DNA from 3 places in the Terrabacter sp. 2RAF25 genome. Region 3 is predicted to be linked to each of the others. Evidence: predicted binding sites of a transcription regulator. Region 3 holds the regulator's gene; each other region holds the start of a gene.
The links. The regulator LexA, encoded in region 3, represses DNA repair genes until DNA is damaged. The targets are predictions, from matches to a motif close to TCGAACANNTGTTCGA.

Region 1 (10,143 bases), on a different contig from region 3:
GCCGCCCATCAGCTGCGTGCGCATCAGGTCGAAGAGGTGGCGCCCGCGGACGAGCTCGTCGCCGGGCAGCCCGCAGGTGGCATACAGCTCGTCGCACCACGTGAGGCAGAGGTCTCCGGCCAGGATGGCGGTGCCCTCGCCGAAGCGGTCGGAGTCGCCTGCCCAGCCACGCACCTGGTGCAGGCCGGCCACGGCCCGGTGGGCGGACGGCATACCTCGTCTGGTGTCGCTGCGGTCCATGACGTCGTCGTGGAGCAGGGCTGCGCCCTGGAAGAACTCCATGCTCGCGGCGAGTCGGACGAGGGCGTCGGAGTCGTCGCCGCCGGCCGCACGGTAGCCCCAGTAGAGGAAGCCCGCGCGAAGACCCTTGCCCCCGGAGAGCAACCCGGACACGGCAGACACGAGCGGTGCCGTCTCGTCTCCGATCGCGGCGAGCGACCGCGTGGCCCCGGCGATCTGCGCGTCGATCGCCTGCTGGACCCGACGGCGCAGCACGTCGAGGTCGGTGGGGGTCTGCACGAGGTCCTCCATCGAGTCGCGGGAATCGTCGTCAGCCTACGCGGCGCGCCGGCCGCCGCGTGAACAGCCCACGCACCGCGTGCACGCTCGGCCTAAGGTGTGCGGCATGGCACACGGCACGGCATCCTCCATGGCGCGGGCAGAACGGTTCACCCGGTCCATCCCGGCGATGATCGAGGCCGACGCCCCGACCTTCAGCTTCGAGTTCTTCCCGCCCAAGGACGACGCGGCGGAGGCGCAGCTGTGGGACGCGATCCGCCGGCTCGAGAAGGTCTCACCGAGCTTCGTCTCGATCACCTACGGCGCCGGCGGCGGCACGCGCGACCGCACGGTGCGCCTCACCCAGCGGGTGCTCGAGGCGACCTCTCTGACGCCGATGGCGCACCTCACGTGCGTCGGCCACTCCGTCACCGAGCTGCGCGGCATCGTCGGGGCGTATGCCGCCGCCGGGGTCCGCAACATCCTGGCCCTCCGAGGTGACCCCCAGGGCGGCCTCGGCCAGCCGTGGGTCGCCCACCCCGAGGGGCTCGACCACGCCGACGAGCTCGTCTCGCTCGTCAAGGGCCTCGGCGACTTCACCGTGGGTGTCGCGGCCTTCCCCGACGGCCATCCCGAGTCCAGCGCCATCGAGGAGGACGCCCAGACGCTCATCCGCAAGGAGCAGGCGGGCGCGCAGTTCGCCATCACCCAGATGGTCTTCGACGTCGACAACTACCTGCGGCTGCGCGACGAGCTCGTGCGGCGCGGATCGGCCCTGCCCGTGGTGCCCGCGATCATGCCGATCACCAACGCCCGCCAGGTGGTGCGCATGGCCCAGCTCGCGGGTCAGCCCATGCCGACCGCCGTCACCGACCGGCTCGACCGGCACGGCGACGATGCGGACGCGGTGCGGGCCGAGGGCATGGCCATCGCGACCGAGTCGTCGCAGCGGCTGCTCGACGAGGGTGCCCCCGGCATCCACTTCATCACCATGAACCGCTCGTCGGCGACGCTCGAGGTCTTCGGCAACCTCTGAGCGCCGGCGCCACTCATCACGCTGCGGATCTGTCTGCGGCCGGTGTCGTCCCGGCAGCAGTGGGTGCCGACTGATCCGCAGCGTGATCGTCTCGGTCATCAGACTGCGGATCTGTCTGCGGCCGGTGTCGTCCCGGCAGCAGTGGGTGCCGACTGATCCGCAGCGTGATCGTCTCGGTCATCAGACTGCGGATCAGTCGGCATCCGGTGTGGTCAGGTCGTGGCCGACGGCGTGGCGGTGCTGCCCGGCGTCGTGGATCCGCCCTGCTGACCCTGGGGACCGTCGCCGTCGTGGTCCCCACCGCGGCCGCCACCCGGGCCGCCCTCGTCGACGGACGTCACGGCGAAGGATGCATCGACCTTGACGGTGACATGCGTGCCGTCGGTGCGCACCATGTGTGCCTCGTAGACGCCGTCCGAGTCGGTCTCGACGCGCTCGATCGTCGCGGTCGGCTCCTTGGCCTTGGCGGCGGCCGTCACCTTGGCGGCCGTGTCGCCGGTGAGCAGCGTCTCGTCGGACCGCATCGGCTTGCTCGGGTCGGTGTTGCCGTTACCGGCGCCGCCGCCCGTCCCCTCGCCGAGCTGGCCGTAGGCGGCGCCGTTCGCGGCAAGGCTGGTCGTTCCCGTGCTCTCGTCCGCGCTTGCGAGGGCGGCCCCGCCGAGCGCGAGCGCCGACGCGGCCACGATGCCGGCGCCGGCCAGCGCGATGGTCTTGTTCTTCATGCGTTCCACTCCTTCGATGGGCTGGCCTCGTGCCAGCTGGATCCACCGTCGGAGACGGCCCTGTGCCAGGGCCCTTGCCGTCGTGGGCACGTCCTGTGAGTCGGTGCACCTTCCTGTGAGGTGCTCGCCCGTGCTCGCCGTGGCGCGGCGGTCAGGTCTCCTGGTCGAAGGGACGCTCGGGTCGGGCCTCGGCGGGTGGCACCGGGGGAGGTGGCCCGGACCCCCGGCCACGGCCGAGGCCCCATCCGGGTCGGCGTCCAGGGTCGTGACGTGGGTCGACGGCTCCGGCCGCCGGGGCGGAGATGCCCACCCTCTCGCCCCAGGCGTCGTAGCGCCGCTTGTAGCGCCGGATGCGACCGGCGAGCTTGTAGACGAGGAAGGCTCCGAGGGCGAGGAGGAGGAACGCGATCGCGGCGGCCCACCACGGGTGTGCGATGGCGAGAGCGGTGACCCCCGTGACCGTGACGTCCTCGGTGGTGCTGACGACGATGTTGCTCGCGGGCTCGGGGGAGGTGTTGACGGCGGCGCGCAGTCCGGCCTTGATGCCGTGCGAGATCAGCGCCGTGACGCCGCCTGTGGCAGCGCCGATCGCTGCGTCGAGCCCGGCGGTCTCGTGGCCGATGAGATAGCCGATGGTCGCGCCCACGGCCGGTCGCACGACCGTGTGCACCGAGTCCCAGACGGAGTCGACGTAGGGGATCTTGTCGGCGAGCATCTCGACCGCGAAGAGGATCCCGGCACCGACGAGCACGTCGGTGCGCGCCAGGGCGTTGGGGATCTGGCTGAGGTTGAAGATCTTGTCGGCCAGCCCGAGGACGAGCACGACGGCGTACGCGTTGACCCCGCTGCCCCACCCGGTGGTGAAGGCCATGGGGATGAGCTCGGCGCCCACGACGCTCCTTCTGTCGTGCGCCGGTCGCGGGTGCGCCGGTGCGTCCATGCCCGGACCGGTCGGCCGAGCTCAGGTCCAACGCCCCTGACGCTCCCCTATTCCCCGGGGTCGCGCAACGGGACGCGCAGGGAGAGGGTGGCCGCCGCCCGGGCCCCGGCAGGGCTCGGCGGGCAGCGGAAACGGGTGCGATCCGCGAGCGGACAGGACCCCTGCGCCTCTCCGTTCGCGGACCGAACCCGCGGTGCCAACTCTTGTCGCAGGGGTTGAGGCGAAACCTGAGCACCACTACTCAGGTTCGCCCGTTTCGTGCCATATGCCGGATGCGTGGCGGCCTGTCCGGCCGTTCTTGACACGGTGTCGGCGCCGGGGGTTACGCTCTTCACATCGAACAAGTGTTCGAACTTTGTTGGTTTCATCAGTCAGTCGTCGGTTGGTTGTCGGGCTGCTCGTGTGGGGCGCGAGTGGCCCGGGTCGTGATGTCCGGCCCGACGTGTCCGAGGGAGACGTGTCGTGGTGCGTAGGTTCAGTGACTCCGTCCAGGTGAGGGTGCGCAGAAGAGAGCAGGAGCCGGAGACCGGCCGGCCGAAGGCCCGAGAAGGCGGGTCGTCCGGGTCGCCGGGGTCGCCGGGGTCTCCGGGGTCTCCGGAGCCGTCGTCCGGGTCGTCGGCCGGGTCGTCGGCGGGGCCGCCTCCGGAGGCGTTCATCTGGCGCGGTCGCCTCTACGTCGTGCGCGGAGTCCTCTCCCAGTGGCGCGAGCGCCGCGCCTGGTGGCGCGACGCGCTCGAGGCCGACGAGGCACAGGTGCGCCCCGGCGAGACGCTGGTCGCAGCAGCGGCCGAGCAGCACGTCTGGCGGGTCGAGGCGAGCCCGGGGTGGTCCTTCGCGCCCGGGGTCTACGACCTCGCCCATGACGAGTCCCCGAGGGGCGACCAGTGGTCGCTCGTCCGGGTCTCCGACTGAGACCGACATGAGACGAGAGAGGAGAACAACCACCATGACCGCCGCCCACGACCTGCGCCGTCCGCCCATCTCGGTTGCCGTGCTCGACCTGCTCGAACGGGGCCGCGCGACCCTCGAGTCCGCGTGCCGCACGAGTGACGCGTCCGAGCGCTACCGCGACTCCCACCTGGGGGCCCTGCGGGCCGCGGCGGCCCTCGTCGCCGCCCGCACCGTCCCGTCGCCGCGCTCCCGTCCGCGCAGCGTCTGGCAGGTGCTGCCCGGGGTGGCCCCCGAGCTGGGGGAGTGGGCAGCCTTCTTCTCCGCGTGCTCGGCCCACCGGTCGATCATCGACCGCGGCGGTCACATCAGTGCCCGCGAGGCCGACGACCTGCTGCGCCAGGCCGAGATGTTCCTCGAGATCGTCCAGGACCTTCTCGGCATCCCGGCGACGATGCCGCTGCCGCAGTCGATCACCCCCGTCTCGGCCGCTCCCGTCCCGAGGAGCCGGGCGAACAGCGCGTGAGCAGCATGACCACCACCACTACCGATTCCAGTACCACCGGCACCGGCACCGGTGCCCACACCGAGCGTCGCCGTCCCGCGACCCGTGGCGGTGAGAGCTTCGTGCACCTGCACGTCGCGTCCGGCTACTCCATGCGCTACGGCACGGCCAAGCCGCACCAGCTCGTCGAGCGAGCCGCAGCCTTCGGGCAACCGGCCCTCGCGCTGACCGACCGCGACGGGCTCTACGGCGCAGTGAAGTTCGTCCGCTCCTGCATGGAGCACGACGTGGCGCCGATCCTCGGTGTCGACCTCGCCCTCGGGCCCGAGCACCCCGAGCGGCGACGACCAGTGCGCACCCCGGTCCGCGGTGGGGCGCTCGTCGACCCCCGGCTGCCGCGCGTCACGGTGCTGGCCCGCGGCAGCGCCACCGGCCTCGCGCCGGGCCAGGGCTGGGCGGCCCTCTGCCGGCTCGTCACCGCGACCCACTTGCGCGGAGAGCGCGGCAACCCGGTCACCACCGCGAGCCTCGTGGCCGAGCACGCGCGTCCGGGACCCGACCCGGACCTCGGCCCGTCTCGCCCGGTTGGCCCGCCCGACCCGCCTGGCCCGACCGACCCGACCGACCCGACCGACCCGACCGACCCGATCGACTCTGCCGGACGTGCCGACCTCGCCGGGACCCATCGGCTCCGGTCCGCCCGACCCAGCGGACGGCATACCTCCGCGGTGGCCGGCGGCCCCTCCCGTCTCGTCGTGCTCCTGGGGCCCGACTCCGACGTCGGCCGCGAGGTGCTCGCCAAGCGACGCGACCGCGCCCGGGCGGCGCTGGAGCGCTGGGTCGCGCTGCTGCCGCGCGGGGGCGTCGTCGTCGAGGTCGTCTGCCACGGCGGTCCCGAGCACCAGCCCGTCAGCCTCGGCCAGGCCGGCCGGATGCTCGCCCTCGCCCGCGAGGTGGGCGTGCCGAGCGTCATCACGGCGGCGGTGCGTCATGCCGACCCGCAGGACGCTGCCATCGTCGACGTCCTCGACGCCGCCCGCCGGCTCGTCGCCCTCGACTCGCGCCACCTCGACCGCGTCACCACGGCAGGGCACCTGTCCCCGACGCCGCTCATGCACGCACTCGCCCTCGACGTCGTGCAGGTCTCGGGCCCCGGGCTCGTCGGGGGCGGCTCGCTCGCCCGCGAGCAGGCGAGCGAGCTGCTGGCCCGCACCACGGCGCTCGCCACCGAGTGCGTCCAGGACCCCCGGGCCGACCTCGGCATCGGCTCGGTCCACCTGCCCGAGCCCGGCGTGCTCGGCATCCGTCCCGGCACCAACCCGCACCACGTCCTCGCGCGCCGGTGCCGTGAGTCCATCGCGACCCGCTACCCGGGTCGCTCCGCGACCGAGCTGGGTGCCGTCAGCGACCGGCTCGAGGACGAGCTCGGCGTCATCGAGACGCTCGGCTACGCGACCTACTTCCTCACCGTCGCCCAGGTCTGCGACCTCATCCGCGAGATGGGGGTGCGGGTCGCCGCGCGCGGTTCGGGGGCGGGGTCCCTCGTCAACTACCTCCTCGGCATCTCCGGGGTCGACCCGATGCGTCACGGCCTTCTCATGGAGCGGTTCTGCTCACCGCTTCGAGCCGAGCTGCCCGACATCGACATCGACGTGGAGTCGGCCCGCCGCACCGAGATCTACGAGCGCATCCTCGACCACTTCGGCGGCGAGCGGGTCACCTGCGTCTCGATGATGGACACCTACCGGGTGCGTCACGCGATCCGCGACGCCGGCGCCGCGCTCGGGCTGCCCCCGCCCGAGGTCGACGCGATGGCCAAGGCGTTCCCGCACATCGCCGCCCGCAACGTGCGCAACGCCCTGGCCGAGCTGCCCGAGCTGCGGGCGAGCGGGCTCGACGTGCCGCGCCTGCAGCTGATGTTCGACATCGTCGAGCGTCTCGACGGGCTGCCACGGCACATCGCGCTGCACCCGTGCGGGGTCGTGCTCTCCGACTCGGTCCTGCTCGACCGCACTCCTGTCGAAGCGAGCTGGCTCGGCTTCCCGATGAGCCAGTTCGACAAGGACGACGTCGAGGAGATGGGCCTGCTCAAGCTCGACGTCCTCGGCATCCGCATGCAGTCGGCGATGGCTCACGCCATCGACGAGGTCGAGCGGGTCGACGGCACGGCCATCGACCTCGACGACGAGAGCCAGGTGCCCTTCGACGACGAGCCGACCTTCGAGCTCGTCCGCTCGACCAAGACCCTCGGCTGCTTCCAGATCGAGAGCCCCGGCCAGCGCGAACTCATCGGCAAGTTCGGGCCGCAGACCTTCGACGACCTCATCATCGACATCTCGCTGTTCCGGCCCGGGCCGGTCAAGAGCGACATGATCATCCCGTTCCTCAACGCGAGGCAGGGCTGGAAGGACCCCTCCTTCCTGCACCCGACGCTCATCCCCGCGCTCGAGGAGACCGAGGGCGTCGTCGTCTTCCACGAGCAGGTCCTCATGATCGTCGCCGAAACCACCGGCGTGACCCTCGCCCAGGCCGACGAGGTGCGCCGCGCGCTCGGCACCCCCGACGGCCAGCGGCAGATCGAGCAGTGGTGGCGCCCGGCCGCCCTGGCCCGCGGCTACCCGCCCGAGGTCGCCGACAAGATCTGGGAGGTCCTCAAGGCCTTCGCGTCGTTCGGGTTCTGCAAGGCGCACGCGGCCGCCTTCGCGCTGCCGACCTACCAGTCGGCCTGGCTCAAGACGCACCACCCGGCCGCCTTCCTCGCCGGGGTGCTGACCCACGACCCCGGCATGTACCCCAAACGGCTCATCCTCGACGACGCCCGCACCTTCGGCATCGCGGTCCTCGGGCTCGACGTCAACGTCTCCACCGGCAGCTATCGCTTCGAGCGCATCGACGACGGCGGCGAGGCGATACGGCTCTCGCTCGCCGACGTCCACGGCATCAGCGAGGCCGAGGTGGCCCAGATCGTCGCCGGGCAGCCGTACTCCAGCCTCTCCGACTTCTGGCAGCGTGCCCACGTGTCACGTCCCGTCGCCGAGAAGCTCGTGCTGGCAGGCGGTTTCGACTCCCTGCACGACATCGACCTCGGCAGTCCGCCCCGTCGCGGCGAGAGCGGTCCGGAGGTGGTGGGGCGCTCCCGCAGCGGGCTCGGCCGGCGGGGACGGGTCACCAGGCGAGACCTGCTGCTCCACGTCGCCGAGCTCGACCGCTGGTCGAGCTCGCAGCGCTCGTCGCGGGCCAGGGTCTCGGCTGCGAGCCGCTCCCGCCCGTCACGGGGCAGGGTCACGTCGGTCTCGGCCACCGGCGACATCCGGGCTCTGGCCGCCGCCCAGTCGCAGGCCTCCGCGGGGGCGCCCGAGCACGTCGCCACCCAGCTGACGCTCGACCTCGGCGACGCGCCACGCCTCACCGCGACGAGCGGGCTGCCCGAGATGACCGGTCCCGAGCGGGTCCGCGCCGAGCTCGAGGTGCTCGGCCTCGACGCGAGCGGGCACGTCGTCGACTTCTACGGTCCGATGCTCGACGCGCTCGGCGTCACGCGAGCGCGTGACCTGCTCACCGGCCGCAGCGGCCGTGAGGTGTGGGTCGCCGGGGTCAAGGTCGCCACCCAGACCCCGCCCATCCGCACCGGTCGCCGCGTCGTCTTCCTCACGCTCGACGACGCCACCGGCCCTGTCGACCTCACCTTCTTCGAGGACGTCCAGGGACCATATGCCGTCACCGTCTTCCACTCGTGGCTGCTGCTCTGCCGCGGACTGGTGCGGCGCACCGGTCCCAAGGGCGTCTCGATCCGGGCCACCGGCGCGTGGGAGCTCTCTGGCCTCCAGGACGCCTGGACCGCCGGGGGCATCACCGCGGTGCGCGACGCCCTCGACGCCGCCGACCGGACAGCCTGGGAGCGGGCAGGAGCCCTGGCCGGCCGCGACGGTGCACCCGCCGGTGTGGGGGAGGGGCCCGACGGTCGCCGCGTGCTCGTCCACGCGTCAGGGTTCAAGCAGTCGCCGTACGCCGACATCAAGCCGGCCGGCGACGACGTCAAGGGAGCCCGCGGCACGAGCGGTCTCGTGCCTGCGGACACGGTCGGAGGGCCGCCACGCAAGCTGTGGCACGCCAGCCCGGGAAGCTCGGGGCACTAGGGTGAGCATGCACACGAACCACATGCGCCACCACCTGCGACACGGCGCGAACCACGTTCCCCGACGGAGGATCCCGTGCCCGACGACCAGCCCCGCCAGCGACGCGGAGCGGCCCGACCGTCGGCCGTCGTCTCGGCAGTGGACCGCATCGCCGACGAGTGCGGGACCCTGCTCGGCCGTCCGCTCGAGGTGCTCGACCTCGGTGGCGGCACCGGCGGTGTCGCCGTCCCGCTCGCCGAGGCCGGTCACCGGGTCACCGTCGTCGATCCCAGCCCCGACGCACTCGCCTCACTCGCCCGCCGGGCCCGTGAGGCCGGTATCGAAGGCCGTGTCACCGGCGTCCAGGGCGACGGCGACTCCCTCGACGGCATCCTCGCCGGTCGGCGCGTCGACCTCGCCTGCTGCCACGGCACGCTCGAGTTCGTCGACGACCCCGCGGCCACGCTGCGCGCCATCGCCCAGGCCCTGGGCCAGGGCGGCGTGCTCTCGCTCCTGGTCTCCGGGCGCCTGGCCGTCGTCTTCGCCAAGGCCATCTCGGGCGAGTTCGCCCAGGCGCGCGCAGCCCTCGTCGACCCGTCCGGACGCTGGGGCAGCACCGACCCGCTCCCGCGCCGCTTCGACGTCGAGCAGCTCGAGACCCTGCTCGCCGACGCCGGCTTCACCGACGTGGTGGTGCGTGGCACCAACATCCTCGGCCACCTCGTGCCGGCCTCGCTCATCGACTCCGAAGCCGACCGCGCCGCCCTCGCAGAGCTCGACGACCTGCTCGTCTCCGGCCCCGGGCGCGAGTTCCTCCGGACCCTCGGCAATGCCCTGCACGTCGTCGCCCGCCGCGACTGACCAGGCGACCGTGCTCGTCCGGCCCGGTCAGCAGGCAGGTGCAGCATGAGCCGTCGCCAGTTCACCGCGCCGACCCGGGGCAGCTCCGAGCCCCCCGACGACACCGGCTGCACCGTGCTGCACGTCGACATGGACGCCTTCTACGCGTCCGCGTCGCTCATCTCGCGCCCTGACCTGCGCGGAAAGCCGGTCATCATCGGCGGCGCCAGTGGCCGCTCGGTCGTGCTCTCGGCCACCTACGAGGCCCGTGCCTTCGGGGTGACGTCCGCCATGCCGATGGCCCGGGCCCAGCGGCTGTGCCCACAAGCCGTCATCATCGAGCCCGACCACCGCCGCTACGCCGCGATCTCCGAGGCCGTCATGGCGACGTTCGCGACGATCACCGACAGCGTCGAGCCGCTCTCGCTCGACGAGGCCTTCCTCGACGTGTCCGGGGCCGTACGCCGTCTCGGGCGTCCCACACAGATCGCTGAGCAGCTGCGCGACACCATCGCCGACGAGCAGGGCATCACGTGCTCGGTGGGCGTGGCTGCCACGAAGTTCGTCGCCAAGCTCGCCTCCAACCTCGCCAAGCCCGA
Region 2 (10,143 bases), on a different contig from region 3:
ATTTTTCAGCCCTTGACGCCGCCCTCGTTGGCGCCGCGGATGAAGTAGCGCTGCAGCGCGAAGAAGAGCAGCGCGACCGGGATCGTCGTGAGCAGAGCCGTGCCGAGCTTCAGCGGGTACTGCGTGCTCGCGCCCTGCCCGCCACTGATCAGGCCAGCGAGACCGGTGACGAGGGTCTGGTGCTCCGGCGTCCCCTTGGTCACGACGAGGAAGTGCGAGAACTCGTTCCACGACCCCTGGAACGACAGGATCGTCAGGGTGATGACGGCGGGCCTGGCCATCGGCAGCACGACCGACCAGAACGTCCGGAACACGCCGGCCCCGTCCATGCGCGCGGCCTCCTCGATCGAGATCGGCAGCGAGTCGAAGAACTGCTTCATGATGAAGACACCGGCGGCGTCGACGACCAGGGGCAGGATCATCGCCGTGTAGGTGTCGTAGATGCCGAGGTAGTTCACCATGAGGAACTTCGGGATGAGCAGGGCCACTCCCGGCACGGCCATGACGGCCACCACGGCGCCGAAGACGGCACTGCGACCGCGGAACTGCAGGCGCGAGAGGGCGTAGCCGGCGAGCGAGTCGAGGAACACGCGAGCGACCGTGACGACGAGGGCGATGAGCACCGAGTTGCGCGTCCACGTCGTGATCGGCACGCCGGCGTCCTCGGTCTGACCGAAGATCCGCGCCCACACCGCGGTCGTGGCCGGGTCGGGGATGAGCGAGAGCGGGTTGTTCGCCGCGTCTGGGTCGGTCTTGAACGACGTCGCGATCTGGACGAAGAACGGGTAGATGAACACCAGCGCGAAGGCGATCAGTGCGGCATACAGCAGGATCGTCTTGACGGGGTTGGAGCGCTTCTCGTTCATCTGCGGCCTCCGATGCCGAAGAGGGGCTTGCGTTCGTCCTTGTCGGTGAGCACGTAGCGCTGGATGCGTGTCAGCACGATGATGATGACGAACACAACGAACGCCATGGCGGCGCCCGAGCCGTAGCGGAAGTTGCCGAAGCTCTGCTGGTACGACAGGAAGGCGGGCGTGAGCGTCGTGCCGTCGGGCGCGCCCTTGCCCATGACGTAGATCTGGTCGAAGACCTGCCAGGTGCCGATCAGCCCGAGGGTGATGACGAGGAAGAGCGCCGGTCGGATCATCGGGATCGTCACGAGCCGCAGCTTCTGCCACTTCGATACGCCGTCGAGGGCGGCGGCCTCGTCGACCTCGACCGGGAGGTCCTGCAGCGCGGCGATGAACATCAGCATGAAGGTGCCCGAGGTCGTCCACACGACGAGGAAGATGATGACGAACAGTGCCACCGACGGCCCCGAGAGCCAGTCCCAGAGGCTGCGGCCGAGGATCTCGCCCTGGGCCCAGCCGGGGTTGTCGACGCCGACGGCGTTGAACAGCAGGTGCAGCACGCCCCTGCTGTCGGTGAACCAGTTCGGGCCGTCCACACCGAACAGGTCGAGGAGCGAGTTGACCGCCCCGGAGTTGGAGAAGAGGAAGAGGAAGACCGTGGCGATGGCGATGGAGCTCGTCACCGACGGGAAGTAGAAGGCGGTGCGGAAGAAGCTCTTGCCCTTGAGCATCTTGTTGTTGACGAGCAGCGCCAGCGCAAGTGCGAGCACCGTCTGGAGCGGCACGACGAGCAGCACGTAGTAGAAGGTGTTGCCGAGCGACTGCATGAAGTTGTCGCGGGTCAGCCCGTCGCGGGCGAAGAGGTCGGTGTAGTTCTTGGCCCCGACGAGCTCGGTGCCCTGGCCGATCGAGAAGGGGTTGGTGTTCCCCTGCCAGTTCGTGAAGCTGACCCAGAGGGCCATGAAGATCGGGATGACGAGGAAGAGCCCGAGGATGACGATCATCGGGATGACGAACAGCCACCCGGCGATGCCTTCCCTGCCCCGTATGCCGCCGCCGGTTGCCTTGCGGGTGAGCGCCATCGCGCTGCTCCTAACGCAGGAAGGACTGGGGGTGCGGGCGGCATCCGGGGGCGTGGTGGGTGCCGCGGATGCCGCCCGCGATGAGGGCCGGGCCCTCGGTGGGTGCTCAGCCGCCGAGAGCGGCGGTGCCGTTCTTCTGCAGCTCCGCGAGCCAGGCGTTCGGGTCCCCGCCCTTGCCGAGCGTCGCCAGCTGGGAGTTGAACTTCGTCATGACCTCGTCGAAGCCCGCGAGGTTGACCGGGCCCTGGGCGTAGTCACCGCCGGCGACGAAGGCCGCCGAGTCGGGGTACTTCGCGGCGAAGGCCTTGGCGCCCTCCTCGGTCGACGGCATGACGCCGAAGGCGTCGGCGAACTTCATCTGCTGGTCGGTCGTGATGAGCGACTTCACGAGGTCGATCGACTGTGCCTGGTTCTTCGACTTGGCGGCGATGCCCCAGCAGTTGCTGAAGAGCAGCGTGCCCTTGCCGGCCGGGCCGGCCGGCAGCTCGACGACCTTGTACTTGAGGTTCGGGAAGTCCTTCTTGGCCCCGCTGATCCAGTTGCCCTCGATGGTCATCGCGGCGACACCCTTGCCGATGGCCTCGCCGCCCCATCCGGTGGCCGGAGTGGTGTCCTTGGCGAACTTGAGGATGCCCTCCTTCATCATCTTCTGGACCTCTGCGAGGCCGGCCTTGGCCGGCGCGCTGTCCGCCGTGATCGTCTTGCCGTCATCGGAGACGATCCACCCGCCCGCCTGCTTGATGAAGGCACCGCTCCGGTTGATGTCGTCGCTGATGACGATCCCGGTGACCTTGCCCGAGGTCAGCTTCTTGGCCACGGCCTCGAGGCTCGCCCAGTCCTTCGGGATGTCGGCGTCGGTGAGCCCCGCCTTGGTCCACATGTCGGTGTTGATCTCGAGCGCGAGCGTCGAGTAGTCCTTCGGCGCGCAGTAGAACTTGCCGTCGTACGTGAACGTCTTGACGAGGGACGGCAGGAAGCCGGCGTCCTTGACCTGGTCGCCGTAGGCCAGCAGGTTGCCCGCCTTGGCGAACGTCCCGAGCTTCGACGCGTCGGTGTAGAAGAGGTCGGGCGGCGTCGTCGAGGCGAAGGCCTGCCCCAGCTGCTGACCGAGGTCGGAGGCCGCGATCACCTCGACGGTGTTGCCGGTCTTCTTGGCCCAGGCGCCGACGGCGGCCTTGACGGCGTTGGTCTCGGCGTCGCCGGAGCTGCCGATCATGACCGTCAGCTTGACTGGCCCGGCCGACGTGTTCTGCGCCGGGGCGTTGGAGTTGCCACTGAACCCGCCTCCTCCGCACGCGCTCAGGACGAGCGCGCCGGTGGCGGCGAGAGCGAGCGCGGCGACACCGCGCGGCATACGTGCTCTCATGTCACTTCTCTTTCCGGTTCGTGCGGTCGCCCGCGGGGGTCGAGCTGGACCTGATGACCAGCTCGGGGCTGAGGAGGAGTCCGTGGGCCGCGGGCGCGTGCGGCACCGCGCCGATCCCCAACAGGTGGAGGACGTGGTCTGCCACCTCGTCGAGGGGTTGGTGGAGGCTGGTGAGGCCGAGCGCCTCGGCGAGGTCGGTGTCGTCGAAGCCGACGAGTCCGAAGTCGGGGCCGCAGCGCAGGCCCCGCTCGGTGAGAACCTGCCACGCACCGAGGGCCAGGGTGTCGGACGCACAGACGATCGCCCCACCACGGCCGAGGGCGTCGATGAGCGACGCCGCTGCTGCCGTCGCCGACTGGAGCACCTGCTGCGTGCCGGCGGACCACTCCGGGTGGGCCAGGCCCAGAGCCTCGGTGGCCCGGGCCCAGCCCGAGCGACGGTCGTCGCCGACGGGAGAGCCCTCGGGCCACCCGAGGAAGCCGATGCGCTCGTAGCCCTGGTGGGCGAGGTGACGGACGGCGGCGTCCACCCCGGCTGCGCCGTCGACGTCGACCCAGGACGTCACACTGGGGTCGTCCCAGACCCGGCCGAAGGCGGCATACGGCACGTGGTTGGCGTCGAGCCACGCAGGTCGGGGGTCGTCGTGTCGGGTGTCGGTGAGCACGAAGCCGTCGGCGATCCGGCGGGCGACGAGGTCCTCGTAGGAGGAGACCGGGCGCGCGGGGTCGGGGGCGGTGAAGGGAACGATGTGCGACCCGTGCCGTCGGGACGCCGTGGTGAGCGAGATGAGGAAGGTGTCGAGGATCGCGCCGAGCCGGCCGAAGCCGTGCGAGTTGATCTCGAGGCCCCACGCGCCGGCGCGCTCCTGCTTGAGCTGCTGGGCGGCCCGGCTCGGGCGGAAGCCGAGGCGCGCGATCTCGCGCTCGACCCTCTCGAGGGTCCCGGGGGCGACACGGTCGGGGGAGTTCACGACGTTGCTCACGGTCTGGCGCGAGACCGACGCAGCCCGCGCGACATCGTTGATCGTCGCCCGCGGTCGCATAGGCCTGGAGGTCACCCTTGACGCCTGCCTGTCTAAGTGGAACGGTCAAATATCCCTTTGAACGTTCCAACTGCCTTTTCCGGATACTCTTGCCTCGCTCCATGACATGTCAAGAGGTGCGACGATGCCGTGCCCGGATGGCGACCGACTCGTGACCTTCGGTAGGAGCAGCAGATGAGCGCTGAGAGTGTTGAGAGCACCGCGGGCGGCGCGCAGAGCGCTGTGAGCGCCGAGAACAGCGAGAGACGGGACGGCGTCGGCACGCCCACCCACCATCGCCAGCCGTGGCTGCACGCCCTCTCCATCTGCGTCGACGGCAACGGCACCGCGCTGAGTGCCGGTGACGGCTCGATGTCGGGCTCGGGTGCCGACGGCTTCTTCGTCGACGACCAGAGGGTCGTCTCCCGCTTCTCGGTCGCGCTGGGACCGTCGGACCTCGTCGACGTCGCGCACGCGAGCCGCGGGGCCGGCAGCGAGTTCTTCCTCTCAGCCCGCGGCCTCGGCGACCCCGGCCCCGACCCGACGGTCGAGGTGCACCGCAGCCGACACGTCGCTGGAGGCAGCCTCACCGAACGGATCGCCGTGGTGTCGCGAGCTGCCACGCCGGTCAGCGCCGACCTCGTGGTGACGATCGCCGGCGACGGGGCCGACATCGGTGCGGTCAAGGCAGGGCTCCCCGCGGGGACGCCCCTGGCCGCGAGCCTCGCGAGCCTCGCGAGCCTCGCGACCGGAGCACCCGACCACGCGTCGGTCGCGACCTGGAGCACCGAGCGGCTCGCCACCCGCGTGAGCTTCGGGCCCACCCCGGCGTCCGTCGACACGACGGCCGACGGTGTCGTCGCAGTCTTCCCCGTCGCGCTCGGCTCGGGCGGCCGGCTCGACGTGGAGGTCGTCGTCACGACCGAGCGACTGGTGGGCTCGAGGTTCGACGCCGATGCCGGGTCCGCGGCGGTCGACTGGGCCGAGTCCGTGGCCGTGGCTGCCGCCGACCCGCGGCTGGGGCGGCTCGTCGACGCCTCGCTCGCCGACCTGCAGAGCCTGCTCCTGACCGACCCGGAGAGTGCCACCGACATCTTCGCCGCCGCCGGAACCCCTTGGTACCTCACGCTGTTCGGCCGTGACTCCATCTGGGCGGCGCGCATGACCCTGCCCCTGGGCACGACGCTCGCGGGCGGCACGCTCCGCGCACTGGCGCGTCGGCAGGGCAAGGCGTACGACGTCGCGACAGCCGAGGCCCCGGGCAAGATCGCCCACGAGCTGCGCCGCACCGAGCACGCCGACCCGGCCGCCGGGTTCTCGTTGCCCCCGGTCTACTACGGCACCGTCGACGCGACGGCCCTCTGGATCTGCCTGCTCCACGACGCCTGGCGCTGGGGGATGCCCGAGGACGAGGTGCGGGCGCTCCTGCCGAACCTGCGGGCCGCTGCGCGATGGCTAGCCGGTGACGCCGCCCCGGACGGCGACGGTCTCCTCAAGTACGTCGACGAGAGCGGCCACGGTCTCGTCAACCAGGGGTGGAAGGACTCCGGGGACTCGATGCGCTTCCGCGACGGGTCGATCGCGTCGGCACCGATCGCGCTCGTCGAGGCGCAGGCGTACGCCGTCGAGGCCGCCAACGATGCAGCCGTCCTGCTGCGCGCGCTGGGCACCGACGAGGGTGACGCGGCGCTCGCGGAATCGTTGGAGGCGTGGTCGGCGACCCTCGCGGGCGCGATCCGCGACCGCTTCTGGGTCGGCCACGGCGACGAGCGCTACCTCGCCATGGCCATCGACGGCACGGGCCGCGCGGTCGACGGCGTCGGATCGAACATGGGCCACGTGCTGGGCACCGGCGCCCTGACACCGGACGAGGCCCGGCTCGTCACCGACACCCTCACCGGCCCGACGATGCTGCGCCGCTTCGGGGTGGCGACGATGGCCACAGACAACGGCGGTTTCAACCCCATCGGCTACCACACCGGCTCGGTCTGGGTGCACGACACCGCGATCTGCGCCCTCGGGCTGGCTCGGGAGCGGCACTCGGCCGAGGGGGCGACGGTCGTCAGCCGCCTGCTCGACCTCGGCGAGGCCTTCGACTACCGGTTGCCGGAGCTCTTCTCCGACGCCGGCGCCCTCGACCGACCGGCCCCCTACCCGGCGTCGTGCCGGCCGCAGGCGTGGGCGGCAGCGTCCGCGGTCGCGATGGTGACCGTCGCGCTGGGGCTCTCGGCCGACGTGCCGTCGCACACCGTCACCGTGCGTCCGCCGGCGTCGCTGCCCTTCGGCGCCATGACGGTCACGGGGATCCGGGTGGGGTCGGCACGGCTCACCGTGAGCGTCGATGCCGCAGGAGGCGTCGAGGTCGAGGGGCTGCCCGACGGGTTCACGCTGACCACCTGACTGTCACCGCCCGGGTCCGGTGAACCCGCCCGACTGCGCCTGCGTGAGGGCGTAACGTCGAAGGAGAGGGTGAGCCGATGGCCCAGGGGGTGGTCATGAGCACGCAGACGTCGCGACCCGCGCGGAGCCACGGGCTGCTCGGCGTGTCCGTGGGGATGCTCGCGGGTTGGTCGGCGCTGACGTTCCGGACGGCATACCTGCACTGGGGGGCGGCCACCCACGAGACCACCGAGCGCCTGCCCGGTGACGAGCTGATCCCGTCGGCCGGCCTCGTCTCCACGCGAGCCGTCACGATCGAGGCGCCCCCCGAACGGGTCTGGCCCTGGGTCGCGCAGCTCGGCCAGGGGCGCGGCGGCTTCTACAGCTACGACGCGCTGGAGAACCTCGCCGGTTGTGACATCCGGAGCGCCGAGACCATCGAGCCCGCGTGGCAGCACCCGCAGGTCGGCGACGAGTTCCGGCTCCACCCGCAGGTGGTCCTCCACGTCGCGAGCGTCGACCCGGGCCGGTCGCTGGTCGTCGAGGGCCGGGCGCGTCCGGGCGAGCCGGCGCCGCCCTACGACTTCACGTGGTCGTTCGTGGTGCAGCGCCACCCGCACCTGGCAACTCGGCTTCTCGTCCGCGAGCGCTACGGCTACACCCACCGGTGGTCGCCCCTGCTCGTCGAGCCTCTCGCCGCCGTCAGCGCGCTGATGAGCCAGAAGATGCTTCGCGGCATACGTGATCGCGCGGAGCGCAAACCCGCCGGCGCCGCGCCGGGGCCGACGTCACGCGTCGGCTGACTCCGTGAGCAGCTCAGGGGCGGCGACCTTGCGACCGCGGGCGAAGTAGGCCAGCGGACCCACGAAGTTCACCGCGATGATCGCGGCCCACATCGCCTTGCTGCCCTCGACCTCCTCCGCCGGCCGGCGTGCCAGGTCGGCCCACGCCGTCGCCGCGAGCGACAGCTGCACGCACCCCGCGACGATGGCCGCCGTCCTCTGGCCGCTCGTCAGCTCCGACCACTCCTTCTTCCTGGCCATGGCCCCTCCTCGGGTCACTCCGACAACCGGGGGGGCGCCCCTCGCCCCTCTTCCGGAGTAGCACGCCCGCACCACCTGCCGCAGTCGATGTGACCGACGAGACGGGTGGGGTGCCGCCCGGCTCGGGCAAGACCACTGTCAGTGGTCGAAGATATGTTCGACTCATGGCAGCAGACCTGTCGACGCTCGAGCTCCTCCGGGGCCGGCTCGCCGACCTGGAGGCGCGACAGCGCGCCGCAGGTGGCGCGTCCCAGGCTGGTTTCTGGGAGCAGTTCTCGGGGCGTATGCCGTCGCAGCCGTCGCAACCGTCGCAGCCGTCGCAGCCGTCGCAGCCGTCGGTCGGGTCTGCGCGGGGCCGGGTCAGGGCGGGGCTGGCGCCTGAGGCGCGGCCGGCCTCGAAGCCGGGTGGAGCCTGGGCCGGGCTGTCGATGGAGCAGCTCGAGTCGGTCGACCTGCTCGAGATGCGGTGGCTCGACACCGCCGGCTACGAGCAGATGGTCAACGACCCCGTCTGGATCGAGTCCGTCGAAGAGCACATCGAGGCCCGCACGCAGGCCGGCGCGGCGGCGAGGAACGACGCCGCGGCGGACGTGATCGCGATCGAGGCGAGCCTCGGCGTCGGGCTGCGGTCGCACGGTGAGGGTGACCTGCTCGCGGCGACGGAACGGGCCGCTCAGCAGCGGCGCGGGTTGGAGGTCTCGCTGGTGACGCTGGTGTCCGAGCTGGTCTCGCGTGGCGTGCAGGCGCCTGGTGGGCTCTCGCACACCGACTGGCTGCGGGCGCACGACCCGAGCCTGACCGCGGGCCAGGCGAAGGCGTTCGTCACCGTCGGCGCCGCGTTGGCGCAGGCGCGGTGGGCCAGGTTGCCGATGCTGGTCGCGACCCAGCAGGTCACCGTGGCCAATGTGGCCCAGGTCATCGACTTCGACACCCGCACCGGCCCGGTCGCCGACCCCGACGAGCTCACCAGCGCCCTGGCCGACCTGACCGGGCAGGCGGCGCGGCTGCGGCCGGAGGAGCTGGCCCGGCTCGCCCGGCACCACACCGAGCAGGTCCGGCCACCGCACGATCAGGACCGCCTCGACCGGGGCCGCCGCGCGGCACGCGGCCTGTGGTTCACCGCGCCGACCGCGACCGGCATGGTCGGGCTGCGCGGGATGCTCGACCCGGAGGGCGCGGCGGTCCTCAAGGCCGCGATCGACCCGCTGTCGGCCCCGCGCCCGGACAAGGACGAGACGGGCCATATCGTCGCCACCGTCGCCACCGGCGAGCGCACCGCGGCCCGGCGCCGGATGGACGCGCTGCTCGCGATCGTGCAGCGAGGGGTCGCGGCCGCACCGGGTGTCGCGGTCACCGACAAGGCCAAGGTGATCGTCCTCATCGACTACGACACCCTCACCGCCGATGTCGACCGGATCGCGTCCGTGAACGGCGCCGGAACGACCCTGACCGGCGAGGTGCTCTCGCCGTCGGTGGTGCGCCGGATGGCGTGCGAGGCCGAGATCATCCCGATGGTGCTCGGCCGTGACGGCGCACCCCTCGATGTGGGCCGCGGGCAGCGGCTGTTCACCTACAGCCAGCGCCTGGCCCTGATCGCCCGCGACCAGGGCTGCAGCTTCACCGGCTGCACCGTGCCCGCGACCTGGTGCGAGGCCCACCACGTGCTGCCCTGGCACCGCGGCGGCAGGACCGACCTGACCAACGGGGCACTGCTGTGCCCGAAGCACCACACCCACGTCCACGAGCACGACCTGACCGCGACCGTCACCGCGACCGGCGTCACCTGGCACACCAGATGACCCCGCCCCGCACCCCGCCCCAAGCCGGCGGGGCCAGCGCCATGCCCGCCAGCGGGATGTCCGGGTGCCGGCTGCCGTCATCGCCGCGGACGGGCCTCAGTGCAGAATCGCCCCGAAGGCATCGAGCAGGATCTGGATGTCCGCCTCGGTCACGACGAGCGGGGGAGCGATGCGCACCGTCGACCCGTGGGTGTCCTTGACGAGCACGCCGTGCTCGAGGAGACGGTGAGAGGCCTCGCGTCCGGTCATCAGGGCGGGGTCGAGGTCGACGCCGGCCCAGAGGCCGCGGCAGCGCACCGCGTCCACACCGCGCCCGACGAGAGAGCGCAGCCCCGCCTCGAGCTGCACGCCGAGCCGGCGCGCCTGCTGCTGGTACTCGCCCGTCGAGAGCAGACCGACGACGGCCTGGCCGACCGCCGTTGCCAGCGGGTTGCCACCGAACGTCGACCCGTGGCTGCCCGGGGTGAAGACGCCGAGCACGTCACGGTCGGCGACGACGGCCGACACCGGCACGATGCCGCCACCGAGCGCCTTGCCGAGCACGTAGACGTCGGGCACGACGTCCTCGAAACCGCACGCGAACGTCGTGCCGGTGCGGCCGA
Region 3 (10,143 bases):
AGCCGCGGTGCGTCGATGGCGTGCTGAAGGTCGTCGCCGAGCAGCAGGCTGCGGCCCAGCACCTGCATCAGCGCCGTCGTGATGCGGTCGGCACCGGGGGAGCCGACGGCGAGCGCGGACCCCATCGCGCTCCGGGCGGTCGTGGGAGCCATGTTGGAGGCGAGCCGGGTTCCGGGCGGGACGGCGTGCAGCCCCAGCCGGTTGAGCTCGGGCTCGCCGAGCGCGTTGTTGAGCAGGATGCCGGTGCCGGGGATGACCATGCCCGCGCCGTATCCGCTCGACATCGTTATGGCACAAGCGTTCCCGTGCTCGTCGACAGCGGACACATGGGCCGTGGAGGCCGACGTCGGCAGGCCGGCGAGCCCGTGGCGCTCGACCGATTCCAGCAGGGCGTGACCGTCGGCGTCGAGGTCGCGCGACCGGTCGTGCACCGAGAGCCGATAGGCGAGGACGTGGCGCTGGATGTCGATGACCTCGGGCCACGTCCAGTGCTCGTGGCGGGCGAGCTGCCCGAGCATCGCCGCCAGCATCGGGCCGCCCACTGAGGGTGGCGGGTTGAGGGCGACGCTCCAGGTGCCGACCGCCCGCATCGTCGGGGCGCGCACGACCGCCTCGTATGCCGTCAGGTCGGCTGCCGTGACGAGCCCTCCGTTCGCGGCCATGTCGTCGACGAGCACCCGACCGACGGCGCCCGTGGTGAAGAGCGAAACGCCCTGCACGGCAAGCAGCTCGAGGATGTCGGCGAGGTCGATGTTGAGGCAGGTCTCTCCCGGTTGCACGGCGCCGCCGTCGGCACCGGTGACAAGGGCGTGCGCCTCGGCGTCGGCTCCGAAGAGGGTGTCCCGGACGATGCCGAGGTAGAGCGCTGCGGCGGCCCCGATGCGGTACCCGTCGCGGCAGGCTCGCGCTGACGGCTCGACGAGCCGGCGCCACGGCAGCAGGGCAAACCTGTCTCGTGCGAGCGAGAGGGCTTGCAGGGCACCGGAGTTCGCGACCGAGCCGTGCCCGGCACCGATGGTGACGCCGCCGCCGTAGTCAGTGCGCACCTCGCGCACGCCGTGACCGAAGGCCGAGGCGTCGAGGCCGCGGCCCGGCATCTCGACGTTGCCGTCGACGACGACGGGATCGGAGCCGGCGGGCCACACGTTGACGTAGGCGCCGCCCATCAGGCTGACGACACCCGGCTCGGTGCTCATCGCGCTGAGTGCCGCCGCGATCGCGGCATCGACGGCGTTGCCGCCGTCGGCCGCGGCCTCGAGGCCGGCCTCGAGCGGAGCTGGACCGGTGGCGGCGAGAGCAACCCGTGTCATGTCCGCATTCTGCCGGTCACGAAGGCGTCCGGCGCGGCGCGGAGGGTGTGAGTGTCAGGCCTTGGCGCCGACGAGCTCGGCCGTGGAGGTCGCCGGATCGGCGCCGGCGGCCTCGCAGAGCGCATCGAGCGCCGCCGCCACGGCCGGTACGCGCTGCAGGTCGGGGGTGGTCACTGCGAGGATCTGGCGCCGTGAAGCGGGCGACAGCGGCAGGGTCGCGACCTCGTCGTGCTTGGCCGCGGTGAGGATGAGGTCGGGGACGAGCGCCACGCCGAGGCCGGCAGTGACGAGGCCGAGCTGCGCCACGTAGTCCTCGGTCTCGAAGGCGACGTTGGGCCGGAAGCCGGCCGTGTCGGCGAGTGAAAGCAGGTGGCCGCGGCACCGGGGACAGCCGGCGATCCACTCGTCATCCGAGAAGTCGGTGAGGACGGCGGCCGCGTCGCGGGCGTGGGGGTGGGAGCCCGGCACGACGAGGCGCACCTCGTCGTCCATGAGGCGTCGGGTGACGAGCAGCGAGAGGTCCTCCTCCAGCTCGCCGAGGTCACCGCCCTCGTAGGCGAACGCGACGGCGACGTCGCAGTCGCCGTTGCGAAGGGCGGCCAGCGACTCGGGCGGCTCTGCCTCGGTGAAGGTCACCGTGATGTCGGGGTGCCTCGCCTTGAGGATCGCCAGGGTGCGGGGCACGAGGGTCGCCGACGAGCTAGGAAAGGCCTGCATGCGCACGCGACCGGCGCGCAGCCCCGCGATCGCGCTGATCTCCTCCTCGGCGGCGTCGAGGGCGGCGAGGACGCCGACCGCGTGGCGGGCCAGCACCTGCCCGGCCTCGGTGAGCCGGACCTGCCGACCGTAGCGCTCGACGAGCACCGTGCCGGTGCGCTGCTCGAGGCGCCGCACCATCTGGGAGATGGCCGGCTGGGTGAAGCCGAGCGCGTTGGCGGCGCTGGTGAAGCTTCCCTCGTCGGCAATGGCCTTCATGACCCGCAGGCCGGCAGCGTCGATCATGCACCGATCATAACCGAAGATTATGGAATCCTGCGCGTTCCTCGCGCTCGAGCGAGGTCGCGTCGCCCACGTAGGCTGGCCGGGTGCACCAGCCGACCGGCATACCTCCTCGGGCGACGGACGCGACAGGCGCCACGGGCGCTCCGGGCGCAACAACCCGGCTGTCGACGTCGCGCACGCTGCCGCTGCAGACGCACGACCTCGGCACCTTCGACGACCTCGTCGACCTCGTCAGCGCCGGCGGCGTGGTCGTCCTGAGCGGCGCGGGCCTGTCCACCGAGTCGGGCATCCCGGACTACCGGGGGCCCGACGGGACGCGCCGGGTCGAGCCGATGACGTACGGCGAGTTCGCGGGCAGCAGCGGTGCTCGTCGTCGCTACTGGGCCCGCAGCTACATCGGCTGGCAGCGGTTCAACGCCGCGTCCCCCAACGAGGGCCACCGGGTCGTCACCGACCTCCAACGAGCCGGCTACGTCGGCCCGGTCATCACGCAGAACGTCGACGGCCTGCACCAGGCAGCGGGCGCGACCGACGTCGTCGAGCTGCACGGGTCGCTGGAGCGCGCCGTGTGTCTGACCTGCGGCGAGTACACCTCACGAATCGGCCTGCACGAGAGGATGACCGAGGCCAACCCTGGCTTCATGGCGCGCTTCGCCGAGGCCGCGACCTCGGTCGGGTCCCAGTGGGGCGAGCAGGTGCGGCCCGACGGTGACATCGTGCTGGCGGACGCCCTCGTCGAGTCCTTCCACGCGCCGCGCTGCCTCGTCTGCGGCAACGACACCGTCAAACCCGACGTCGTCTTCTTCGGCGAGTCCGTGCCCAAGGCGCTCGTCGAGCGCTGCTTCGGCCTGGTCGAAGCGGCCGGCGCCGTGCTCGTGCTCGGCTCGTCGCTGTCGGTCATGAGTGGCTACCGCTTCGTGCGCCGCGCCCACCAGCGCGCCGTGCCCGTCGCCATCGTCACCCGGTCGGCGACCCGCGCTGACGCCGAGGCGACGATCCGCCTCCACGCGCCGCTGGGGCAGACCCTGACCGAGCTGCGCGATGCCCTCGGCCACTGACTCGGAGGGCGGTGCGGACCGCCCCGACGACCCGCCGAGGAGGTATGCCGCCCTGCCGGAGGAGGGGCCCGGCCCCTCCGTGCGCTGGGCGTCCGAGGGGTTCGCCGCCGAGCTCCGTACGTGGCTGGAGGAAGCCCTCGGTGGGCTCGGCAGCGAGCTCGTCCGTCTCGAGCCCGTCCACCAGCGACCATGGTCGACGGTGTGGCGTGCGCTGGCGTCCGACGGCACGACCTACTGGGCGAAGCAGAACTGCGCGCACCAGTCCTTCGAGGCCGCGCTGCTCGTCGTCCTCGACCGGCTCGCCCCCGACCGGGTGGTGCCGGTCGTCGCCGCCGACCTCGAGCGAGGCCTGCACCTCGCGCCCGACCAGGGCCCGGTCTTCGCCGACACCGTGGCCGATGACGACGTCGACGCGTGGTGCCGCGTCGCCGCGGAGGCTATGCACCTGCAGCGCGAGCTCGTCGGGCACGAGCGTGAGCTCGAGGCGGCCGGCGCAGCACTGCTCCACCCGACGCACGCGGCGGCATACGTGAGCGGGAGGACGGCCTCACTGGTCGCGCTGCCCGAGGGGGACCCGCGGCGGATGGGGCCGGAGGTGGCAGCGAGGCTCGACCGACTCCTCCCCACGGTCGCACGCTGGGGCGAGGAGCTCGACGCCCTCGGGACGGGCGTGAACCTCGTGCACAACGACCTGCACCCCAACAACGTCTTCGCCAGGCCGGGGGGCATGCGCTTCTTCGACTTCGGCGACGCAGTGCTGACGCACCCCCTCACCGCACTGTTCATCCCGCTCAACGTGCTTGTGCACCGCTTCGAGGCAGCCCCCGACGACCCACGGCTGCGACGGGTGGCCGACGCAGGGCTCGAGGTGTGGAGCGACGTCGTTCCCGCGACCCGGCTCCGCCGGGCGCTGCCCGCGGCACTGCAGTTGGGACGGCTCGCTCGCGCCGAGTCCTGGCTGCGGGTCGTGGCCACCATGACGGCGGAAGAGCGGACGGAGTACGGCGACGCGGGCACGTGGTGGCTCGGGTCGCTCGGCGAACCGACGCCCCTGTCGTGAGCCGCAGAGGGCTACTCGACGCGGGACCCGAGGTCGCGCGCCTCGTCGGCTGAGACCTCGCCGAGGTCCCACAGCTCCTTCGTCTGGACGCCCCAGTACGTCGCGAAGAGCACGATGACGATCACCTCGGCGACGAGGACGAGGTGGGCGAAGCCCCTGACCGTCAGCGCCGCGACGACCGTGGCGGCCAAGGCGACGGTGAGTGCGACCGCGATGGCGAGGTAGATGCGGCGATAGCCCCGCCCGTCGTCGTCGTCGCCGACCGCCCGGTGGCGCGCCTCGGTGCGCAGCGCGCTGAGCACCATGACGGCGATGACCCCGGCCACCATGGTTGCCGCGGCGATGCCGTGGCTCAGGGCGATGAAACGGTCGCGAAGGACGAGGAAGAGGGTGAGCTCCACCAGCAGAACGCCCGCGCACCCCAGGGTCACGAGCACCGACCGCGTCGTCGGTCGCGCAGCGGCATCGCGCCGCACGGCGCCCCGCTTGAGCGCTGCGACGATGACGGCCGCGATCACGGCGACGACGACGAGCGACCAGATGTTGTTGCGCACCGCCGCCGCGATCTCGGCCGGTGTCTGCGTGTAGGCGTTCGGCCCGCAGCGGTCGTCGGGCACGGTCGGCACCATGGCGACGACGAACGCCATGAATCCCGAGAAGTTGAGCAGCACGTCCTCCTCGGACGAGTGCCCCTTGTAGGCGATGAGGCTCGCGCCTAGGGCGCAGAGGGAGCCGACGAAGACGGTCCGCGCGGGCGTGTAGTAGTAGGCGCTGATCGAGCCGAGCCAGCAGGTGTGGCCGGTCTCCCACCACCACTCGTAGCCCACCGAAAGCAGCAGCATGAGCAACAGCGCGATCATCGCGCCCCGCAGGTAGCGGTAGGTGTAGACGACGTCGCGGGTGCGCCCGGCTGCCATGGCGGTCTCCTCTGCAGGACTCACTCGTCAGAGTGTGGCGCCCGCCGAGGCGATACGCCTACTGGAAGCGGGCCCCCGCCGCGGCGGGCGACCCCGCTCGTCAGATGCGGCGCAGCACGGCGGTGACCTTGCCGAGGATCGTCGCGTGGTCGCCGTCGATGGGGGAGAAGTCCTCGTTGTGCGGCATCAGCCAGACGTGACCGTCGACGCGCTTGAACGTCTTGACGGTGGCCTCGTTGTCGAGCATTGCCGCGACGACGTCGCCGTTGTCGGCGTGCTGCTGCTGGCGCACGACGACCCAGTCGCCGTCGCAGATGGCGGCGTCGACCATGGAGTCGCCGTTGACCTTGAGCAGGAAGAGGTCGCCCTCGCCCACGAGCTGCTTCGGCAGCGGGAAGACGTCCTCGACGACCTGCTCGGCCGTGATGGGGACGCCCGCCGCGATCTGGCCGAGGACGGGCACGTAGGACGCCTCGGGACGGGCGTCGCCGGAGTCGGTCTCGGTGTCGTAGTGGTCTCCGCTGCGGTAGCCGACCTCCTCGGCCGTCGCGTCGGGGGAGACGATCTCGAGGGCGCGCGGGCGGTTGGGGTCGCGGCGCAGGTAACCCTTGGTCACCAGAGCGTTGAGCTGGTGGGAGACGCTCGAGGGGCTCGCCAGGCCGACGGCGTCACCGATCTCGCGCATGCTCGGCGGATAGCCCCGGCGGTCGACGGAGTTGCGGATCACCTCGAGCACGCGCCGCTGGCGCACGGTCAGTCCGTCGCCGGTCTCGCGATCGGGAAGCTCGGTCACGCCCATGGTGATCCCCTTCGTCGGCTCGTCAGACCGTGTGCTGAACCTGGCTCGAGACCGCGTGAGAAGTGCTCGAGGACCGCTCGAGGGCCAGTGTCAGTGGTGGCTGGTGAGGTGTGTGGTGTGAGGAAAGAGTAACGAGGTTCGAACACAGTTGCCAAACACCTGTTCGATGCGTGTCTCGACTTCCTCGAACATACGTGCTACAAATCGTACAGACGTTCTATCGAACACATGTTCGCCAGTTCAGGAGCAAGGGGAGGTCACCATGAGCGCCATCGTCCTCGAGGCCGTTCGTCAGCCGCAGACCACAGAGCAGCCCGCGGCCCGTCCGCACCTCGTGCTGGTGCCGACCGGGCGTGAGGCCGTCCGTGCCGCCCGGGCCGCCCAGCCGCCCCTGCGCCTGACCCGGTTCGGTCGGCTCGTGGTCGCGCTCCTCGTCGCCGCGCTCGTCTCTTTGCTGGCGGTCGGACTGGCCGGCCAGCTGGCCTCGGCGTCCTCCGGCTCCCACACGGTCACGGTCGGCTCGGGTCAGACGCTGTCGGGCATCGCCGCGCGGGAGCTGCCTCAGCTGTCCGTCGCCGACGGTGTCGTCGAGCTCCAGGTCGCCAACAGCCTCAGCACCACCGAGATACACGTCGGGCAGCAGCTCGTCGTCCCGAGTCGCTGACAACGGGAGCCCCCTGGGCCTGAGGCTTCCTTGCGTATGCCGCCCGGCCGGCTCCCGCTCGTCTCGACCCACCCCATCGGCCGCGTTGGCTCCACCTCCAGCGGCTGGCGGTGACGGCGCTTCGACCCCGCCGTCGCCGCCCGGACGCCGCACCCCTGAAGGGGGTGCGGCGTTCTGCTGTGTGCGTTCTGGGTCTGGGGTGCTGCCGTGTCACGACCACCCTCCCGAGCCTGTGGATGACGCCAGCCGGGCCCCGAGTCGGCGACCTAGCGTGGCTGGCCTCGGGAAGGGAGCAGGTCATGAGATACCAGATCGACACCGCGGCACTGCGGGAGAGCGTGGCCACCATCGAGGACGTGCTGGGGCAGGTGCGGCGCCTCGGGGTGGCCGACGACCTCCGGCCGGTGGCGATCGCCCTGCCGGGTGGTCGCTGCGCCTCGGGGCTGTCGCAGGTGGCGGTTGCGTGGCAGGCGCGGCTGTCGACGGCACAGTGGGAGCTGCGCGAGCTCGGTCGCCGCGTCAGCCTCGCCGCCGACGGCTACGACGCCGTCGAACAGGTGGCCCGGCAAGCGCTCCGCGCCACCCGGCGTGACGCACGTGGCGCCGCCGCCGACGGCACGCGGTGAGCACCACGGCCGTGGGCCCGGGCCTGTCCGTGCGCGACATCCGCGCCTCCCGTCCGCAGCTGCTGCTCGAGGTGAGCCGGCGGCTGGAACAGCGGCGGTGCCGGCTCGTCGTGCTCGCCGAGCTGGTGCTGTGGCGCCGCTCGGCCGCGCCCCGCTGGACCGGTGCCGGTTCGGGCGCCGCGGCCGACCGCTACGGCACCGTCGTCGCCGGGTTGGGTCAGCTCGCGAGCAGCATCGCGGTGGCGGCGAACGCCGTGGCCCACGCCGCCCAACGCCTGCAGAGCGCGCTCGAGCTGGTCGGGCGTGCCGACCACCGCGCGTCCGACGAGGGTGCCTGGGTCGACGCCGACGGGCGACTGTTCCTCCCGGTGCGATCCTCCCTCGGCGACCCGGTCGGGGAGTCGCACCGAGCGCGCCTCGACGACCTGCTCAAGGCCGAGGTCCACGCCTGCCTGCAGCAGGCTCGGCGCGCGGCCACCCGCACCGACGAAGACCTGCACCGCGCGCTCCTGGCCGCGGCGCGAGGAGCCACCTCTCTCGCTGCGGCGGGATCGACGGCTCGACCGGCGGCTGAGTCGACCACCGACTCCGACCTCGAAGGGAGCGACCTGACGGTGCCGCCCCAGGCGTCCGCCGGCGTCTTCGCGTCGGCGGCGTGGTGGCGGTCCCTCACTGACGAGGAGCGACACCAGGCCCTTCGCGAGCGACCTGAGTGGGTGGGTCCTCGCGACGGGGTGCCGGCGGCCGCGCGCCACGAGGCGAACCTGGTCCTTCTCGACCGGGCCGAGCGCACGGCGACCGCTCGGGCACGCGAGGCGCAGCGCCAGGCGTCGCCCTGGAACGCCGCCGAGCGAACGCGAGCACAGGAGCAGCTCGACGGCATACGCGCGGTGCGTGACGTCCTCGCCCGCCGTGACGGGGCGCCGCGAAAGCTGCTTCTCCTCGACGCTCGGGAGCCCGACCTCAAGGCCGTCGTCGCCGTGGGAGACGTCGACCGTGCCGAGCACGTCGTCACCTTCGTGGGCGGCCTGTCCACCATGGTGGGTGCAGACCTGGGGCGTTACGACGACACGTTCGTCAGGATGCGTTCCGAGACGCGGGCGATCGCAGAGGGGGAGGATGTCGCCGTCGTCACGTGGATCGGCTACGACGCACCCCAGGTGCACGAGATCACGTCGTCCATCGACCGGAACGTCCTCAACGGCAAGCTTGCCCGCGAGAACGCAGGAGCCCTCGCGGACTTCGTGACCGGGCTCGAGGCGGCCCGTGACGGGCCCGCGCACCAGACGGTGTGGGCGCACTCCTATGGCGCCACGCTGGCCGGGTTCGCCAGTCTGCGCACGAGCTCGATCGACGACGTCGTGGTCTTCGGGGCTCCCGGACTGCCGTTCACCGACATCGCGCAGACCGCACTGAAGCCAGGTGCGCTCAACGTTCTGGGCGCCGTCGGCGACGACGTGTTCAGCTACGGCTGGATGGTGCACGGCACGCGCCCGTCCGAGGTGGATGGGTCCTTGCGGCTCTCGACGTTCGCACTGAAGGACCCTGGCTCAGGCTGTAACCACTGGATGCGGCCCCGGGCCGCCTTCGTCGACGCGGGCCGCACGTCAACAGGCCACTCGGACTACCTGAGGGCGGGCACCGACAGCGCGCACAACCTGGTGGCGGTCGCGGCCGGCCGGCCCGAGCTGCGCATCGTGCAGGGTGCCGACGAGCGCGCCTGCACCACGACGGGGCCGAGTCTCGGGTCCGACCCGCTGCGTTGGCCGAGGCTCGTGCCGTGAGCGGCCCCCTCACACCGGGCCGAGCCACATCGCGTCAGGTGCAGCGTCGGATGCCCGGACCGGCTCACGGCGACGCGACGCGGGCAGACCCGCTGCGATGGGGCGGCCAGGCGAGGGGCCACTCCCACGGACGCCTGGCCCGAGACCGCAGGGACTCCCTCGTCGCGCGGGCATGCCTGGGTAGTGCGGTCGTGCAGGCGGTTCCACCGGTGCTCGTCGCGTGGGCCGGCTACGGCCCGGCCGCGGCCGCCGACGCTGTGCTCATCGCCGCGTCGTCACCGGTGCTGCTGGGTGTCGCCGGCTTCGGCGTCACCTTGGCTGCGGCCCTCACCCGGTCCGGGCTGCAGCCGCGCAGCGACCCGGTGAGCGGGCCCGTCGACGAGCCCGGCGCGCAGCCTGCCGCGCAGGACCGTGCCGAGCCGCTCGGGGAGCTCGGGGCCCTCGAGGCGGTCGGGCCGCTCGATCCGCTCGATCCGCTCGGGCCGGACCGGCTGGTCGGCCTCTCAGGACCGATCCGTCAGGGTGCTCCGTCGGGCACGGTCGGGGAGCGCCTGCGCTGGGCAGCACTCGCAGCTCTGGTCGATGTCGCAGTGCTCGCCGCGGCCGCGGTGCTCGACGGTGGTGTGGCTGCGGGCGCCACGTCCTTCCTGCAGTCGATGGACGACGGCACCGCCGCATCGACGTTCGCGCTGCTGGTCGTCCAGGGCGGATTCATCGACCTGCGTGCGCCGGTGTCGTTCGGGGTCGCCTGGTTGGTGCTTGGGCGGGCGCAGAGGCCGGTCAGGACTCGCGGACCTCGTCGGAGCTGTCGGCCGCCGGTAGCTCGAACCACACGATGGTGCCGGGTCCGTCGACGGGGCTGATCCCGATCGAGCCGCCGTGTGCCTCGATGATGCGCTTGACGGTCGCCAGCCCGATGCCAC

Region 1: a site for LexA is predicted at 3,533-3,548, ahead of AB4091_RS14300 (DUF6504 family protein). Genes of this name have one in related genera too.
Region 2: a site for LexA is predicted at 7,888-7,903, ahead of AB4091_RS07740 (DUF222 domain-containing protein). Genes of this name have one in related genera too.

The regions. Positions count from the first base shown of each region.
Region 1 is NZ_JBFRGJ010000005.1:120,880-131,022, reverse strand. Features, by position in the region: gene AB4091_RS14320 (polyprenyl synthetase family protein) at 1-519, opposite strand, end outside; gene AB4091_RS14315 (methylenetetrahydrofolate reductase) at 626-1,534, shown strand; gene AB4091_RS14310 (hypothetical protein) at 1,747-2,256, opposite strand; gene AB4091_RS14305 (DUF4126 domain-containing protein) at 2,408-3,148, opposite strand; gene AB4091_RS14300 (DUF6504 family protein) at 3,659-4,108, shown strand; gene AB4091_RS14295 (SAV_6107 family HEPN domain-containing protein) at 4,143-4,610, shown strand; gene AB4091_RS14290 (DNA polymerase III subunit alpha) at 4,616-8,725, shown strand; gene AB4091_RS14285 (class I SAM-dependent methyltransferase) at 8,801-9,565, shown strand; gene dinB (DNA polymerase IV) at 9,611-10,143, shown strand, end outside.
Region 2 is NZ_JBFRGJ010000002.1:960,818-970,960, forward strand. Features, by position in the region: gene AB4091_RS07705 (carbohydrate ABC transporter permease) at 6-866, opposite strand; gene AB4091_RS07710 (carbohydrate ABC transporter permease) at 863-1,933, opposite strand; gene AB4091_RS07715 (sugar ABC transporter substrate-binding protein) at 2,040-3,299, opposite strand; gene AB4091_RS07720 (LacI family DNA-binding transcriptional regulator) at 3,301-4,356, opposite strand; gene AB4091_RS07725 (glycogen debranching N-terminal domain-containing protein) at 4,516-6,720, shown strand; gene AB4091_RS07730 (SRPBCC family protein) at 6,816-7,502, shown strand; gene AB4091_RS07735 (PLD nuclease N-terminal domain-containing protein) at 7,488-7,742, opposite strand; gene AB4091_RS07740 (DUF222 domain-containing protein) at 7,907-9,541, shown strand; gene rocD (ornithine--oxo-acid transaminase) at 9,638-10,143, opposite strand, start outside.
Region 3 is NZ_JBFRGJ010000008.1:208,505-218,647, forward strand. Features, by position in the region: gene AB4091_RS18765 (gamma-glutamyltransferase) at 1-1,310, opposite strand, end outside; gene AB4091_RS18770 (LysR family transcriptional regulator) at 1,365-2,312, opposite strand; gene AB4091_RS18775 (Sir2 family NAD-dependent protein deacetylase) at 2,396-3,370, shown strand; gene AB4091_RS18780 (phosphotransferase) at 3,354-4,430, shown strand; gene AB4091_RS18785 (hypothetical protein) at 4,442-5,371, opposite strand; gene lexA (transcriptional repressor LexA) at 5,448-6,146, opposite strand; gene AB4091_RS18795 (LysM peptidoglycan-binding domain-containing protein) at 6,409-6,810, shown strand; gene AB4091_RS18800 (hypothetical protein) at 7,110-7,436, shown strand; gene AB4091_RS18805 (alpha/beta hydrolase) at 7,433-9,220, shown strand; gene AB4091_RS18810 (hypothetical protein) at 9,412-10,083, shown strand; gene AB4091_RS18815 (sensor histidine kinase) at 10,001-10,143, opposite strand, start outside.